3 regions of the Brenneria uluponensis genome follow, and region 3 is predicted to be linked to each of the others. Evidence: predicted binding sites of a transcription regulator. Region 3 holds the regulator's gene; each other region holds the start of a gene.
The links. Region 3 encodes CRP, which controls carbon source genes, mostly activating them, when cyclic AMP is high. Its sites were predicted from a motif close to ATGTGANNNNNNTCACAT; they were not measured.
Positions count from the first base shown of each region.

Region 1: RS889_RS07995 (ABC-F family ATPase) is a predicted target of CRP. The motif match lies at 2,502-2,519, and genes of this name have one in related genera.
Region 2: deoC (deoxyribose-phosphate aldolase) is a predicted target of CRP. The motif match lies at 2,628-2,645, and genes of this name have one in related genera.

Region 1 covers NZ_CP135917.1:1,727,975-1,732,191, forward strand. The annotation lists gene RS889_RS07980 (3-hydroxyacyl-CoA dehydrogenase family protein) at 1-358, opposite strand, end outside; gene RS889_RS07985 (4'-phosphopantetheinyl transferase family protein) at 443-1,183, shown strand; gene RS889_RS07990 (PhzF family phenazine biosynthesis protein) at 1,473-2,360, opposite strand; gene RS889_RS07995 (ABC-F family ATPase) at 2,563-4,131, shown strand.
Region 2 covers NZ_CP135917.1:4,245,331-4,249,547, forward strand. The annotation lists gene deoB (phosphopentomutase) at 1-135, opposite strand, end outside; gene deoA (thymidine phosphorylase) at 178-1,521, opposite strand; gene deoC (deoxyribose-phosphate aldolase) at 1,611-2,363, opposite strand; gene RS889_RS19660 (helix-turn-helix transcriptional regulator) at 2,761-3,381, shown strand; gene RS889_RS19665 (threo-3-hydroxy-L-aspartate ammonia-lyase) at 3,523-4,217, shown strand, end outside.
Region 3 covers NZ_CP135917.1:360,641-364,857, forward strand. The annotation lists gene RS889_RS01705 (aminodeoxychorismate synthase component II) at 1-538, shown strand, start outside; gene argD (bifunctional acetylornithine/succinyldiaminopimelate transaminase) at 658-1,881, shown strand; gene crp (cAMP-activated global transcriptional regulator CRP) at 1,944-2,576, opposite strand; gene RS889_RS01720 (OsmC family protein) at 2,898-3,305, shown strand; gene RS889_RS01725 (LysR family transcriptional regulator) at 3,453-4,217, opposite strand, start outside.

The sequences.
Region 1 (4,217 bases), 1.4 Mb from region 3:
CCGAAGTATTGGCCGCAAATATACAGTCAGGAGGGCAAATATCATCTATCTCAGGATAGATTTTTACTTTAGTGGTCCATTTTTCAGTGGTATTTTCTATAACAAAATCAACATCTTGAATATCATTTAGTGACGTTGTTACGTGGATAAGTGAAAACAGGACATTCAAATCCAGATCCCGATTCATTTTGCCCATCAACATATTTAGCCGAATATTTTGCCGGATTGTTGTCAGGGCATTTTCCAGAATAGCTTGCTCAAGATCCACCAGGATGACATCAATATGATGCTCTGCTAATACCTGACTGATGCCGGTACCCATGACACCCGCACCGATAACGGCAACTTTACCGATCATGTTAGATCCTTATTCTTGTACCAAGATTTTCTTGGCATTACGATAGAAACTTAATGATGTTCAGGAAAGGTAGAGCAAATAACAATGTCTTTTTCTAGCTCATTTCTGCTGACTCAATTTATGAAACTGACGGTTTCCCCTTTAGTGTACAACGCGAATTTACATGTCGCCAATTGCTGGTTCGATATCAGTCGGTTTGATGACGACTTGTTTATAAAAGAAAATATTTTCCTGCCGGCCACGGTGAAATGTTCGACGGGAAAAAGGCGCGCCGAATATTTTGCTGGCCGTTATTTGGCAAAGCAGTGTCTTACCGAAATGGGAATACAACAGTTTAATGTATTTAGCGATAGCAACCGGTGCCCGATATGGCCGGAACATTTGCTGGGATCGATCAGCCACAGTAACGATAGCGCCATATGTATTGTTGCTAAGAAAAAAGATTATGTTGCAGTTGGAGTCGATACAGAAAATTGGGTTGTTCAGGCAAACGCAGCAGAAGAGCTTGGCAAGGTTGTACTCGATCAGCGTGAACGGTGGCTGGTTAACACGATGAGTGAAGGGCTGGATAAATACTTTACGCATATTTTTTCTGCCAAAGAATCTATATTCAAAGCGCTATATCCGGCGGTGGGGCGGTATTTCAATTTTTCTGCGGCTAAATTGATAAGTATGGATCTGCCGCAGAATTTATTATGTTTCGAACTGGCGGAGAACCTGGCTGACGCCTACTGCGAGGGCGTGCAGCTACGGGTCTGGTTTAACGAGTCGGCAAGCGGCGTCACCACGTTGTGCCTGATTGAACACAAAAATATTTCCGGATGAGTGATTTTAGCCGTGCGGCAATGATAAAGGCGTCTTGCAGATCGAGATAGGCGGGGCAACCACAGCGCAAGGCGCGCCATCGGCTGACGGAGACGAACTTATCGCTGCGTGCCCCCTAAAAATTGGTTTTATCATCAATCTGACAGGAGAATGCTATATTTCATTACCCTGGAGTATTAAAAATAAAAAATTATATTGTATTGGCTTTTCTCATTATTCTGCGGGCAGAAAACGAAACGGGTTAGCCAGCCATGCTTCCCCGCTATTATTGGTATCTTGATGAGTAATGCTAGATTTTGATAATACCGTCGATAAGGGTTTGGCTGTATCCCCCGATCCAGGGATGTCCATCGATATAAGCTACCTTCACTCGTCCACTGTGATTGAGGATTGTGCCCTGACGGACGCTGTAACCCAGCTTCAGCTTTGTGTCCATGTTATCTGGATAATATTCCATTTGTAGTAACCGGGCGATGCAGGCATTGGCGCTACCTGTCACCGGATCTTCAACCAGTTGTCCATTCTCTATGGTAAATACTCTGACTTCATAATCGTCCTGCATTGTGTTGTCATGAGGCCCGTAAAGGGCAAATCCATTGGACTGGCATTGTTGAAGCAGAGATTCGAGCGATGCCAGGTCGGGCCGGACATTCAGGCAGGTTGTTGCTGTTTCCATGCGTACCGTAATCCAGCAGGTCCCCATACGGACGTTGGCGGGCGCATAACGGTGATCTCTCAAACCGTGTTGTAGTGTCGCATCAATCAATGGGTATAGTTCTTCATGGATGACGTCAATGCAGGCCTCGGGTGCCCGAAACGCGAGCTGACCATCGGCGGCGATATTGATGGATACCAGGCCAATGCCACACTGCTGGATAAGCTGGCCGGAAACATGTGGTTTCAGTCCTGCTTCCAATAAGGCATGTGCGGTGCCCAGCGTGGGGTGCCCAGCAAAGGGAAATTCTGACACCGGTGTGAAGATGCGCACCTGATAATCGGCTGCCGGGTCGGTAGGTGGAAATACGAAGGTGGTTTCAGAAAGGTGAGTCCAGCGCGCGATATCTTGCATTTGCTCATCACTCAGACCGTCAGCATCCAGTATAACGGCCAGTGGGTTGCCTTTGTATGCAAGGTGAGTGAAGACATCGACTTGCTTAAACTTACGTTCTGACGGCATCGGGCACTCCTTTTTGGGCAATGAAAGTGCCCATATTATGGTTATTGAAAGACATTTGTCCTGTGGGGGATAAATATTGGGTCAGAAGAGATTAAAACTCACACAAATCTGACCGGGATTCTGACTCCGGCTTATGGCATAATGCGCGCCAAATCACATTTTAACGTGAGTAAGTGCTGTGTTAAGTACCAACAATATTACGATGCAATTCGGCAGTAAGCCGCTATTTGAAAACATTTCCGTGAAGTTTGGCAATGGTAACCGCTATGGGTTGATCGGTGCCAATGGTTGCGGTAAGTCCACCTTTATGAAAATCCTTGGCGGTGATCTGATACCGACCGCGGGCAACGTGTTTCTCGAACCTAATGAACGATTGGGGAAACTGCGTCAGGATCAGTTTGCGTTTGAAAACCATACTGTACTGGATACGGTGATTATGGGGCACGCTGAGCTGTGGACGGTAAAGGAAGAACGTGACCATATTTATTCCATGGCGGAAATGAGCGAAGAAGATGGGTATAAAGTCGCTGATCTGGAAATAAAATATGGCGAAATGGATGGGTATACTGCCGAGGCCCGTGCTGGTGAGTTGCTGCTGGGCGTCGGTATTCCGCTGGAACAGCACTATGGGATGATGAGTGAAATTGCGCCTGGCTGGAAGTTGCGTGTATTGCTGGCACAGGCATTATTTGCTGATCCTGATATTCTGCTGCTGGACGAACCGACCAACAACCTGGACATTGACACGATTCGTTGGTTGGAACAGGTGCTGAATGAACGTAACAGCACCATGATCATCATCTCCCATGACCGTCACTTTTTGAATATGGTATGTACCCATATGGCGGATCTGGATTATGGTGAGTTGCGTATTTATCCCGGAAATTATGACGAGTATATGACGGCATCGACGCAATCTCGTGAGCGTCTGCTGGCGGATAATGCCAAGAAAAAAGCGCAGATCTCTGAATTGCAGTCATTTGTCAGCCGTTTCAGTGCCAATGCTTCCAAATCCCGTCAAGCGACGTCCCGAGCCCGTCAGATAGAAAAAATCCAGTTGGAAGAGGTGAAAGCCTCCAGCCGCCAGAATCCGTTCATCCGTTTTGAACAGGATAAGAAACTGTTCCGTAACGCATTAGAAGTGGAAGGACTGACTAAGGGTTTTGATAATGGCCCACTGTTCAGCCAGCTAAAATTGCTGATTGAAGTCGGCGACAAGGTGGCTATTCTCGGTAATAACGGGATTGGTAAATCGACGCTGATGAAAACACTGGTCGGTGATTTACCACCGGATGCCGGTACGGTGAAATGGTCTGAGAATGTAAAAATTGGTTATTATGCTCAGGATCATGAATATGAGTTTGAGGACGATCTCACCGTATTTGACTGGATGAGTCAGTGGAAACAGGAAAAGGATGACGAACAGGCGGTACGTAGTGTATTGGGTCGTCTTCTGTTCTCCCAGGACGATATCAGAAAGAATGTCAAGGTATTATCCGGCGGAGAGAAAGGCCGTATGTTGTTTGGCAAGCTGATGATGCAGCGTCCGAATGTATTGGTGATGGACGAACCAACTAACCACCTGGATATGGAATCCATTGAATCACTGAACATGGCGCTGGAAATGTACCCAGGTACGTTACTGTTTGTGTCGCACGACCGCGAATTCGTTAGCTCATTGGCGACACGTATTCTGGAAATTACACCGCAGAAAGTGGTGGATTTTTCCGGTAATTACGAAGATTACCTGCGTAGCCGTGGTATTGAGTAATCGTTAGCGTCAATATACATGGTAATTACTCAAGGTAGTGGAGGAATCTCCGCTACCTTTTTTTATCATCTAATCTCGAATTCGAC
Region 2 (4,217 bases), 1.2 Mb from region 3:
CTGATCGGCTTTGCCCGCCGCACAAACTTGCGCAATGTGGCCTAGTGTATCTGAGCCAGCATCACCAAACTTTGCGGCATCGGCAGCACTACCGATGCCAAATGAGTCGAGCACCATAATAAATGCACGTTTCATGTTGTTATCTCCTGTGTTCTTTATCGGCGATTTGCGCCGCTTTCAATCGGAAAGCGATACATCCTTTGCACTTAACCGACGATAAATTATCGGCATTGGCTTCGGCGCACAGTCACTGACAACAATTGCTGCCCGGACTTCCTGCTCTGCCTGTCGCCATTGCGCTTCTGTATTGGCATGAATAATCGCCAGCGGACGCTGCGAATCCACACGGTCTCCCAGACTGACCATGTCACTCAGCCCAACACGATGATCAATACTGGCACCGGCCTGACGGCGACCACCCCCCAGCGCCACCACCGCCATCCCCAGCGCACGGGTGTCCATCGTGCTGACGATCCCATCATGTTCGGCAAACACTGGTTTGCTCAACGTAGCGGAAGAGAGATAACGATCATGATGCTCGACGAAATCCACTGGTCCACGCTGTGCGGCCACCATGCGGCCAAATACCTCCGCCGCCTTACCATTATCCAGCACCGCCTGTAAACGCGACCGGGCATCCGAACTGTTGTTCGCCAGATGTCCCGCCAGCAGCATATCTTCACACAGCGCCATAGTGACTTCATATAATCGCGGATTACGGTGTTCTCCCGTCAGAAAACGCACCGCCTCCCGGACCTCCAGCGCATTCCCCGCACTGGATGCCAACACCTGATTCATATCCGTTAGCAACGCACTGGTACGGCATCCAGCGTTATTGGCCACGCCGACAATCGCCAGCGCCAGTTGTTCAGACTGTTCATAGGTCGGCATAAACGCGCCCGACCCCACTTTTACATCCATTACCAGCGCATCCAGTCCTTCCGCCAGTTTTTTCGCCAGAATGGAGGCGGTAATCAGCGGGATGGAGTCCACCGTGGCAGTAATATCCCGAGTGGCATAGAACCGTTTATCCGCGGGTGCCAGTGAATTCGTCTGGCCGATAATCGCCACGCCCACCTGTTGGATAATCCGACGGAATTCGTCATTGTCGGGAAAAATGTCCAGACCAGGAATCGACTCCAGCTTATCCAGTGTTCCTCCGGTATGTCCCAGACCTCGCCCGGAAATCATCGGCACATAGCCACCGCAGGCGGCTATCATCGGCCCCAGCATCAACGAGGTCACATCACCAACACCGCCAGTGGAGTGTTTATCCACCAGCGGTCCGTTAAGATTGAGGCTTTTCCAGTCAAGAACCGTACCGGAATCACGCATTGCCAGTGTCAGCGCGACACGCTCCTCCATGGTCATATCATGGAAATAAATGGTCATGGCCAGTGCCGCAATTTGCCCTTCCGATACTGTGTTGTCACAGATACCGTTAACGAAAAAGCGGATTTCTTCCGCACTAAGCGGCTGCCCATCACGCTTTTTACGAATGATCTCCTGAATCAGAAACAAGGTGTTTTCTCCAGCATAAGGGACGGTTAATCAATACCGTAGCATCGGGATTTACGGGATCTCCAATAACCACGATGCGCAGCGGCAGTTTAGTGTCCCAGCGTATTTAACAGGCTACCCAGTAAGCTGGAAGCGCCAAAACGGAAATGACGCGCATCAGCCCAACCTGTACCCATAATCGTATCGGCAAGTTGCAAATACTGAGCCGCATCCTCAGCGGTACGCACACCGCCCGCCGCTTTAAAACCGACCCGTTCACCAACACCCTTATCACGGATGACGCTCAGTATCACCTCCGCGCTACGCAGGGTCGCGTTGACCGGCACTTTACCGGTGGAGGTTTTAATAAAATCGGCGCCAGCATCAATGGCTATCTCGCTGGCCTGGCGGATCAACGCATCCTCTTTCAACTCGCCGGTTTCGATAATCACTTTCAGCAGCACACTGGCGGCATCACATACTTCTTTGCACGCCTGCACCAGTTTAAAACCCACTTGGGCATTTCCCGCTATCAACGCGCGATACGGGAACACCACATCCACTTCATCTACGCCATAGGCAATAGCAGCGTTGGTTTCCGCCACAGCAATGGCAATATCATCATTACCGTGTGGGAAGTTGGTCACCGTCGCAATGCGGATGTCCGGCGTGCCCTGTTCACGCAACGTCTTGCGGGCCAGCGGAATAAAGCGGGGATAAATGCAGATGGCGGCCGTCTTGCCGGCCGGGCTATTGGCCTGATGGCAAAGTGCGGTCACTTTTTCATCGGTATCGTCATCATTCAGGGTGGTTAAATCCATCAAACCCAATGCACGCTGCGCCGCAGCGGTTAACTCTGTCATACAATACTCCAACTCTTCAGCCAGTTTGATCGGTAAATACAAAAGCAGGGCCAGCGATATTTAAGCAATACTCGGCATTCTGGTTCACTGAGAATAGCACTCAGCAGGGGACTCGTGTCGAGTAGCCAAACCCACCGCATTACCATCATTCATCACTGACAGGAGCGTATTCACCCGTTCCCTGATATTTGAATCTACATCGACACGCTTATTTGTAATTTTATTCACATAAATAGGTAAATACAGTCAAATAAATCACATTAGATGTGATTATTATCACACCAAAACAAATAACAAACCATGCGCCGCTGATTTTACTGTTTGTATAAAATTTGACAATTTATCCATATATAAATATTTTATCCAAAACAGACATGACAGGAGCACCGTGGTGACAATCCAATCCAGCGAGAAACTCGCTCTTCTGACACAAATATCCTGCATTGCACAAGGGTTGAGTGACACCTTTGCCCCGTTTTGCGAAGTGGTGGTTCACGACCTGAAAAACCCGCAACACGCCATTTTAGAAATTTATAATAGTCTTTCAGGCCGCGAAGTAGGTGAGCCGGCAACTGAGCTGGGGTTGGCGCGCATTGGCGATCCTGACTATCCGCAAGTCATTGCCAACTATGCCAACCAGTTTGTCGATGGCCGTCCGGTGAAAAGTACGTCAATCGGTATTAAGGATGAAAACGGTCAGTACGTGGCAGCGCTGTGCATCAATGTGGATATGACGATGTTTCGCAGCGTACAAAATGCACTGGCCCAGTTTAGCCAGCTTAACAGTAATGCGGTGACGGAATCACTCGAACCTGCCGGAACTGAAGCCATCAGGCAGCGTATTGACCAGTTTGCCGCCCGTCTGGCCAGCACGCCACGGGCATTGAAAACGCCGGAACGGCGACAGTTAATACTGGAGTTACGTGATAGCGGCCTGTTGGACGTCAAACGGTCAATGGACACCATAGCGCAACATCTTGGTATTTCGCGGGCTTCCGCCTATAGCTACGCCAAATAACGGTCTTTGATGCTGAACTGCCGGGTTTGCATCCACTTAACCCCCGGCACGACATCATGGCGTAGCGCTGAAAATGGAAGCGACTGCGTTTAATCCCGAACCGGGTGACCGAGTTGAAAATATTAACAGGAGCCACACATCATGATCCCGTTCAAACTTCCTACTTATGAAGATGTTATCGCCGCTGCCGAGCGCCTTGACGGCCATGCACACCGCACGCCGGTTGCCACCTCTCGCACCGTTGATAATGATTTCGGTGCCGAGGTTTTTTTTAAATGCGAAAATCTGCAACGCACCGGCGCCTTTAAATTTCGGGGAGCCATGAACGCCTTATCCCGGTTTACGGCAATGCAGCGCCGAGCGGGCGTGTTGGCCTTCTCTTCTGGTAATCACGCGCAAGGAATTGCGCTTGCCGCTCGTTTGCTCGATATCTCGGCGACAATCCTCATGCCGCAGGACGCCCCTGAATCCAAAATTGCCGCCACACGAGGCTATGGTGCCAATATTGTCACCTATGATCGCTATACGGAAGATCGGGAACAGATTGGCCGAGATCTGGCCAACAAAGCAGGACTGATGCTGATCCCTTCTTACGATCATCCTGATGTGATTGCCGGTCAGGGCACATCGGCCAAAGAGCTGATTGAGGAAACGGGAGAACTGGACGCGCTGTTTGTCTGTCTGGGTGGTGGCGGTTTACTGTCCGGTTCGGCGCTGGCAGCGCGCCGGCTGTCTCCGAGCTGTAAAATTTATGGTGTCGAACCCGTGGCAGGCAACGACGGGCAACAGTCTTTTCGCACTGGCAGTATCGTCCACATTGAAACGCCCAAAACGAT
Region 3 (4,217 bases):
TAACCTGTATCAGTATTTCTGTGAGTTGGGTGAGAATGTGTTGGTAAAGCGCAATGATGAACTGCAACTAGCAGATATTGAACGGTTAGCACCGCAGAGACTGGTGATATCACCTGGTCCTTGCACACCGGATGATGCTGGCATCTCGCTGGCGGCTATCCGCCATTTTGCCGGTAGACTGCCGATTCTGGGGGTTTGTCTTGGGCATCAGGCGCTGGGGCAGGTGTTTGGCGCACGAGTGATCCGTGCCCGGCAGGTAATGCATGGCAAAACATCATTAATTCAGCATACCAATGTGGGGGTGTTTACCGGGTTGGCTCAGCCGTTGAACGTCACGCGTTATCATTCTCTGGTGATCGACAAGGCTTCTCTGCCTGACTGTTTCGAGATTACCGCCTGGAGTGAGCATCAGCAGGGAATAGATGAAATCATGGGCATTCGTCACCGTTCTCTGCCTCTGGAAGGGGTGCAGTTTCACCCGGAAAGTATCCTGAGCCAGCAGGGGCATCAGTTATTGAAGAATTTTCTTGGTTTATAGTCATATAGTGGATAATTTTCTTTTCCAGCAGATTAATGATTGCCTCGTTATGACTTTTTATGCATATTTATTGACTATATTTTCATTCAAGGTAGTGAGATATTGAGGCGGGGAAGCAGATGGCAACAGATAAAATGGCGGTAACAAGAGACACTCACAATAAAGTAATACTTCCGGTTTATGCACCAGCGCAGTTTGTGCCGGTTAAAGGCAAGGGAAGCCGGGTTTGGGACCAGCAAGGTAAGGAATATATCGATTTTTCCGGCGGGATTGCAGTGACAGCGTTAGGGCATTGCCATCCGGCGTTGGTTGAAGCACTCAAACAGCAGGGGGAAACCCTGTGGCATACCAGCAATGTTTTTACCAATGAACCGGCTTTGCGGTTGGCAAGCAAGCTTATCAATGCGACGTTCGCGGATCGGGTCTTTTTCGTTAATTCCGGTGCGGAAGCTAATGAAGCGGCTTTCAAGCTGGCTCGTCACTATGCCATCAAGCGTTACAGTCCGTACAAAACCAAAATCATCGCGTTCTATCATGCATTCCATGGCCGAACACTATTTACTGTGTCGGTGGGGGGGCAGGCGAAATATGCGGATGGTTTCGGCCCTAAGCCGGCAGATATTATCCATGTACCGTTTAATGATCTGGCCGCTGTCAAAGCCGTTATGGATGACCACACCTGCGCGGTGGTGTTAGAGCCGGTGCAGGGCGAGGGTGGTGTTATTCCTGCAACGCCGGAATTTATAAACGGTGTGCGGGCGTTGTGCGATCAATATCAGGCGCTGATGGTGTTTGATGAAGTTCAGTGTGGGATGGGACGCACCGGTAAACTGTTCTCTTATATGCATTACGATGTTCAGCCGGATATTTTGACTACGGCCAAAGCGTTGGGCGGTGGTTTTCCCATTAGTGCAATGCTGACCACCGAGGAAATTGCTTCGGTGATGACGGTGGGGGTTCACGGTACGACGTATGGCGGTAATCCGTTGGCCTGCGCGGTGGCGGAAGCGGCGTTGGATACGATTAATACGCCGGAGGTGCTGTCAGGTGTGGCCGAGCGTCACGATCGTTTTGTGGCGGCGTTGAATACTATTAATGCGGAGTTCGGCATTTTCGACGAAATTCGTGGTCAAGGACTGTTGCTGGGCGTGGCGCTAAAACCTGAATGGCAGGGTCGGGCACGGGATTTCCTGACTGCTTCTGCTGAGCATGGCCTGATGATTTTGGTGGCAGGGCCGGATGTGATCCGTTTTGTACCTTCATTAGTCATTGAACTGGCCGATATCGATCAAGGCATGGCGCTTTTCGCCAAAGCGGTGGCACAGGTCGTCAACGGTCAGTAAGCCGTCTTTAGACAAAACGAAAAGAGCGTGCTGTGGCACGCTCTTTTGTTATCTGATATGGGTTAGCGGGTGCCATAAACCACGATGGTTTTCCCATGGGCAGATATAAGATTTTGATCTTCCAACATTTTCAGTATACGGCCTACTGTTTCGCGGGAGCACCCCACGATTTGGCCGATTTCCTGGCGGGTGATCTTAATCTGCATGCCATCTGGGTGGGTCATGGCATCAGGTTGTTTGGCCAGATTAAGCAACGTCTGAGCAATACGACCTGTTACGTCCAGGAAGGCAAGATTGCCCACTTTCTCTGACGTTACCTGTAGACGGTTCGCCATCTGAGCAGATAATCGCATCAGAATGTCAGGGTTAACCTGAATCAGTTGACGGAATTTTTTATATGAAATTTCAGCAACTTCGCAGGCAGTTTTGGCTCTCACCCAGGCACTTCGCTCCTGGCCTTCTTCAAACAATCCGAGTTCACCAATAAAATCCCCCTGATTGAGATAGGAGAGAATCATTTCTTTGCCTTCTTCATCTTTGATCAGCACTGCGACAGCACCTTTCACGATGTAGTAAAGCGTTTCTGCTTTTTCACCTTGGTGAATAAGCGTGCTCTTTGATGGATACTTGTGAATATGGCAATGAGAAAGGAACCATTCAAGAGTCGGGTCTGTTTGCGGTTTGCCGAGAACCATTCGCTGTCATCCTCTGTTGTAATTCACTGCGCAAATCACAGGGTTCAGAGTTCCCTGTACGGCGTGATAACATAGTTATAATTCAAATTCCGTGTAGGCGGAATGACGTCAGGGAATATATTAGGTCTCTATCGAGTGACGTCATGATCTGCTTGTTTTTTTGCTTTGGCTCGAAATAAGCAGATTCAGGATTCGTTTGTAACACAGGTTGCACGTAGTGTCTTGTGTTGTCTCGCTTCAGCATGACTAAGCTCTGATTATCAGGCTTTTTTGTACATAAGCGATGTAATATTTCAAAAATAGTTGATTGAGGGTGAATTTATGCAGGCGCGAGTGAAGTGGGTTGAAGGCTTAACGTTTATCGGTGAATCTGCCTCCGGACATCAGGTATTAATGGATGGCAATGCCGGTGATAAAGCGCCAAGCCCGATGGAAATGGTGCTGATGTCTGTCGGTGGGTGTAGTGCTATTGATGTGGTTTCCATTCTGCAAAAAGGCCGTAATGATGTGGTGGACTGTGAAGTCCGGCTGACTTCGGATCGTAAAACCGATGCCCCTCGTTTGTTCACTGCCATCAATCTGCATTTTATCGTTACTGGTAAGGGACTGGCCGATAAGGTCGTGGAGCGAGCGGTTTCCCTTTCAGCTGAAAAATATTGCTCTGTCGCGTTGATGCTGGGTCAGGCGGTGGATATTACCCACAGTCATGAAGTGCGTGACGTGGCGTAGAGCTTTAATGACCGTGAGGTGGGTATATCTCACGGTTGTCAGTGGCACGCGCTGCTGTTCGAGGTGGCGCCGTAGTAAGTGCTGATGCTGATGTAGTGAACACGTAGTATCGAAAATGAGTGGTAGGCACCAAAATAGTGCATGTGATTATGATTCACTCTGGATGCCCAACGCGTCCATAAATAATTTTATGATCGTATTTATTCTTTTCCCTTTTTTGATAATAAAACAGAATCGGGTGAAAATGGTTAATGATTCTGAAGTAATAGGCCGTAGTAAATTTTGTTCAACATATCTTTCTGCATAATGGCAAGGGAGATAGCCAATAAAATGCCCAGTCAGAATGAGCATGGCGACAGATTCAATTTGCACCGCCTGAATATTGCTATTCTTGAAATTAAATACCTTATTTTTATGATGCATGCTGGCGTAACTATGATTAATGACTTTAGCATTTTTCAACATATCAATAGTGATATCCGAGTCATTTAAATGGAAGAATTCATGCTCGTTACTACAATATATTTGTGACTCTTCCTGATAGAGAAAATAATATTCAAACTCGCTTTTTTCTTCATAAACCGGAGCAATAGCGCAGGTTAATCGGCCTTCGTTTAATCCTCTCTCAAGATTGTCGAGCTGTTCCGTTTGAAGCCTGATGTTCAGTTTTGGTGCGACGTAAGCGAGTTGACGCACCGCTTTGGTGATGGGCGACTGACGGTCGGTGATGGTGTTATCAATCACACTGATATTGATTTCACCGAGGATTTCATTACGGCTACTTTGCAGACGATCGCGAAATTGATTGATGGAAGAAAATAGCTCCAACGTGGCCTGATAGACGATGCTGCCATATTCGGTAAGAAAGAAACCATCACGGCCACGGCTGCATAGTGTCATCCCAAGGCGAAT